2 regions of the Streptococcus rupicaprae genome follow, and region 2 is predicted to be linked to the other one. Evidence: predicted binding sites of a transcription regulator. Region 2 holds the regulator's gene; the other holds the start of a gene.
What was found. The regulator Rex, encoded in region 2, represses fermentation and respiration genes when NADH is low (regulators of the CRP and FNR family bind a similar motif). The targets are predictions, from matches to a motif close to TTGTGAANTANTTCACAA.
Positions count from the first base shown of each region.

Region 1: a site for Rex is predicted at 1,213-1,230, ahead of pflB (formate C-acetyltransferase). Genes of this name have one in related genera too.

Region 1 is NZ_JBEPLO010000001.1:134,274-136,740, forward strand. It holds gene pflB (formate C-acetyltransferase) at 1-1,103, opposite strand, end outside; gene dinB (DNA polymerase IV) at 1,936-2,467, shown strand, end outside.
Region 2 is NZ_JBEPLO010000003.1:31,391-33,857, reverse strand. It holds gene radC (RadC family protein) at 1-131, shown strand, start outside; gene ABID29_RS01845 (gamma-glutamyl-gamma-aminobutyrate hydrolase family protein) at 128-820, opposite strand; gene ABID29_RS01840 (redox-sensing transcriptional repressor Rex) at 831-1,472, opposite strand; gene ABID29_RS01835 (DUF4649 family protein) at 1,609-1,827, opposite strand; gene ABID29_RS01830 (DUF1831 domain-containing protein) at 1,837-2,187, opposite strand; gene ABID29_RS01825 (cysteine desulfurase family protein) at 2,191-2,467, opposite strand, start outside.

The DNA.
Region 1 (2,467 bases), on a different contig from region 2:
TCTGGTGAGTTACCGATGTTGTCAAGGGTGTTCAAGAAACGGTAATCCATCTTAGTGACACGGTGACGGCCATCGTTCCCCATACCAGCCATAGAAGTAGTCAAGAAGGTTGGGTCACCGGAGTAAATTTCGTCAAAGGCTTTGGTCCGAGCAAATTTCACTGTACGGAGTTTAAGAACGAAGTCATCGACAAATTCTTGGATTTCAGACTCGGTGTAAGTACCGCGAGCCAAGTCACGTTCAGCATAGATGTCAAGAACGATTGGCAAACGGCCCACAGAAGTCGCAGCACCATTGATGACACGGCAGACTGCCATGAAGGCGATGTTAGTCCATTGGATGGCTTCTTTGGTATCAAGAGCTGGACGACGCACATCCACACCGTAAAGGTCACCGAGTTTTACAACTTGTTGAAGCGCTTGATATTGAAGGTTGATTTCTTCACGAAGGCGGATAGACTCTTCGTCGATTTCAGTGATGGCATTCCAATCAGCTACCTTTTCTTCCATCAAGTAGTCCGCACCGTAAAGCGCTAAACGCGCATACATCCCGATGATACGGCCACGTGAGTAAGCATCTGGAAGACCAGAAACGTGGTGAGAGTGGCGGGCGCGACGGATGTCAGCTGTGTAAGCACGGAAGATCCCATCGTTCACGGTAGTCGCATGCTTGGTATAAATCTCATGCAAGAGTGGATCTGGTGTGTAGCCATTTTCGATCAATGTAGTTTCAGCCATACGGATCCCACCGCGTGGCATGAAGTTCAGTTTAAAGAGCTCATCGTTCTGAATACCAAAGATAAGTTCACGGTCTTTGTCAATGAAACCAGCAGGAATATCAGCGATAGACGTTGCACGGTCGATGTCCATTGGGAAACGAGTTTCTTCGTAGTGAGCCTTAGTTTCTTCAATAATTTTCTTGATATGAAGAGAACGCTCTGTTGGCCCAGCAAGGAAGCTCTCATCTCCATCATAAGGAGTATAGTTTGCTTGTACGAAACGAGAAACGCTGGCCTTGGTGCGCCAGTCATCGCCTTGGAAACCTTCCCAGGCCTTGGCAAAAACATCTTCTGTCACATTTTTGGTTTTAACAATTGTTGACATGTGATATCCTTCTTTCTTTTTTTATTGCTTTTACAGTTCCTATTATAGCACTCAGGAACCGTTTGCACAAGGCGAAGAACAGCTAAAAAACAATAGTAAACGCTTTCTTGTGTTATTTATTTTACATTGACTAATATGGTTAAAAACCTCACTAAGTTTGATAAGTGAATCACAGAACATTAAATAATCTTTGTTTCAAGAATATTCTGTCAGCAATTTGCATCTTCAATGGTCAAAAACGGTATTTATCCAAAAAGAAAGAGACGTCTAAAAAATGGCTTTAGGAAGTGAAGATCTGGCTGATAAAAAATTATAGTTTACAAAGAAGCCTTGTACCGAGTTCCTAGCATCAATACCTATTTTCTTCATGCTAGGATGTGTTGGTTGGATGCTATTACCTGACATCATTTGTCAATGGCTGGCTTTTCTAGAGCAAGTCTGGTCATATTTTCCGTGATCCAGGTAAGTTTTTCTGGCCACCATTATCAAAACGAGGTGGCTGTTCTTCTGTTTTTGCCTCTAGCTTCAGCGCTAATTCGAAAAGTGACGTCTCACAAGCAAACCTTGGCGACCTCCCTTGTCCTAAGGATACTACTTGCCCTGCTCCTTTATTTCTGATTCTTGCTTTTTAATGGCTTGTATGCTGCGGGGTGCAACCTTAGCTTTTGCTCATCCCGCGATTTTTCTGATTTGGCTAGATCAGGGGATTTTTTTGGCTAGGAAGGTTAATAGGAGGTCGATTTTACCAATATTTGCTATACTAGTGATAGAGTGGAAAATCTCAGTTAGAAGTGGGATGTAGCCTTGTCTTGGTAACGATGTAGGAGGAGCTATGCTTATTTTCCCTTTGGTTGATGATCGGAGCCGAAAGATTATCCATATTGACATGGATGCTTTTTTTGCGGCCATTGAGCAAAGGGATAATCCGACGCTTAAGGGGAAACCGGTTGTGATAGCCAGAGATCCCAGACTGACTGGTGGGCGTGGGGTGGTGTCGACCTGTTCCTACGAAGCACGGACCTTCGGTATCCGTTCGGCCATGTCTGCCAAGGAAGCCTATCAGCGCTGTCCGCAGGCGGTGTTCATCTCAGGGAACTATGACAAATATGTCCAAGTAGGCCGGCAGGTGAGAGCTATTTTTCACCGGTATACGGATGTGGTTGAGCCCATGTCAATTGATGAGGCTTATCTGGATGTCACGGTTAATAAGCTGGGGCTCTCGTCTGCTGTCAAGATTGCCAAACTGATTCAACGAGACATTTGGGAGGAGTTGCATTTGACGGCTTCAGCGGGGGTCTCATACAACAAGTTCCTGGCCAAAATTGCTTCTGACATGGAAAAGCCCCACGGGTTAACGGTTATCT
Region 2 (2,467 bases):
GTCGCAATGATGATGACTTTACTAAAAATATCAAAAAAGCCAGCGATTTGCTGGGCCTTGTTTTGCTTGATCATTTAATCATTGGAGCCAATAATTATTATTCCTATCGGGAGGAAACGGACCTGCTTTAGAGCTGGTTGACGATATAGTCAAAGAGTTTGAGGTCTTCCTCTCGATGATCGATCATAAATTCTGGGTGCCATTGGACTCCTAAGTAGGGGTAACCATCCTTGGCTTGCACAGCTTCGATGATGTCATCTTTATCAGAGTAACCAATGACTTCTAAGTTGGGTGCAAGATCCTTGATGGCTTGCCGATGGAAAGAATTAATCGCAGGGCTAGGGCCAAAAATCTTGGCCAAAATGGTTTGGCTCTGCAAGGAAATACTATGGGTAGGGTGCATGGCTGACAGGTCCTGCCAATGTTCCTTGATTTCTTGATGGAGTGTGCCGCCCATGGCTACGTTAAACAGTTGCGTGCCACGGCAGACAGAGAAAATTGGCTTGCGCCGCTTGACCATCTCTTGGATGAGGGCCAGCTCAAATTCATCACGCCCCAGGCTGTAATCATCGCTTTCAATGGTTTTTTCTTCACCGTAGAAATGGGGCATGACATTTTGACCGCCTGTTAAAATCAATTTATCAATGGTTTGGGCATAGCCAGCAGCTAGCTCTGGTTGACCGATAGGCAGAACTAGAGGTAGACCGCCGGCCTTTTGGACCCCTTCCACGTAGCCTTTGGCCACATAAACCTGAAAGAAGTTGCGGTCTTCTGGATTGTATTCAATATTACTTGTGATACCGATGATAGGTTGGGACATATTTTATTCCTTAATTTTCTCGCATGAAATAGAGCAGAGTTTGAAGTTCGCTGGTCAAGTCAACATACTGAACGACTACGTCTTTGGGGACGGAAAGATTCACTGGTGAGAAGGAGAGGATTCCTTTGATTCCAGCTTCAACCAATTGGTCTGCAACTTCCTGGGCCTTAACACTTGGAACAGACAGGATAGCTGTTTGTGCCTTAACTTCCTCAACTTTTTCTGCCAATTGTGAAATCGGCAAGATCGGGATACCGTCTTCCGACACCGTGCCGACAAGCGGGTGCTGGTCAATGTCAAAGGCCAGGACGATTTTCATTTTGTTGCGCTCATGGAAGCGGTAGTTGAGGAGGGCACGGCCCATGTTACCAATACCAACCAAAACGACATTGGTAATCGAGTTGTCGTTTAAGATATCCGCAAAGAAGTTCATCAACTTTTTGACATCGTAGCCGAAGCCGCGACGGCCTAGTTCGCCAAAGTATGAGAAATCTCGGCGAACAGTGGCTGAATCGATACCGATAGCATCCGCAATTTGCTTGGAGGATGCTTTTTCAATTTGTTCAGCATTAAATCGTTTGAAAATACGATAGTAAAGCGATAGACGCTTAGCAGTAGCGCGAGGAATTGTTTGATCTTTTTCGAGTTTCATTCTAGTCTCTCCTTTAGTCTCTTAGATTCTATTTTAGTGAAAGTTTGTGAAAAATGCAATTTTGACAAACTGAAAAAGCTATAAAATTTGCTTATAGCTTTTTTTACGGAATCGATAAGGTTGAGAAACTATCTTTTTAGGAGTATTGTTCCAAATCCATGGCTGAAATGTCTCGATAGAGGTCGCCAATAGTTCCTTGGTAACCGATTGATTGGCCATTGATGGTCACATCTTGGACAGGGAGGTAATCAGGAACTGTAATACAACCCATAAAGGCACGGCTAAAGGCATTCATGTTATCGTAGACTAATGTCCGTTCTTGTTGGTAACTATCTTGATAAGTAATGGTAATCATGTTTTCTACCTACTTTCTTTCAATTTTATTGAAGACATCGCGTTCGACCAGGCTATCCATGAGGAAGAAGAACTTCTGTTGGATAACAGGATTGGCACCTGGTTTGAAGATGTCAACCAGTCGCAGACCAGATTTGTCTGTAATATTGATTTTAAAACCGCTTAGGTCTTTATTGATAATGATTTTCAGGAGGAAGCCCTCACCAGAATTGGGAATTTCTTCCAGCAAACGGCTGAGCTCAAAATTTCCCAGCTTATTTTGGATGAAGGTATTATCAAGCAGGGTATACTTCTTGATTTTAGGGTCTATTTCGTAGCTAAAGGGGCAGTTTTTTAGATGAACAGATGCTGTAAAAGCCATAGATTATTCTCCTAGTAGGTTGATTAATGTTGCGATAAGTGTTTGAATGTCCTCAGAAGATGTGTGGGATGATAGGCTAATGCGAATGCTTTCTTTGAGTCTGGGACTGGAGCTCCCATAGAAGGCTTCAAGGACATGACTGGGTTCGATATTGCCAGCCGTGCAAGCAGAACCGCTAGAGACAGAGATACCTGCTAAATCCAGTTGCATGAGCAGGCGCTCGTTGAGCTGGTTTGGAAAACCGATATTGATGACATAGGGGCTAACAGGCTCTTGCTGG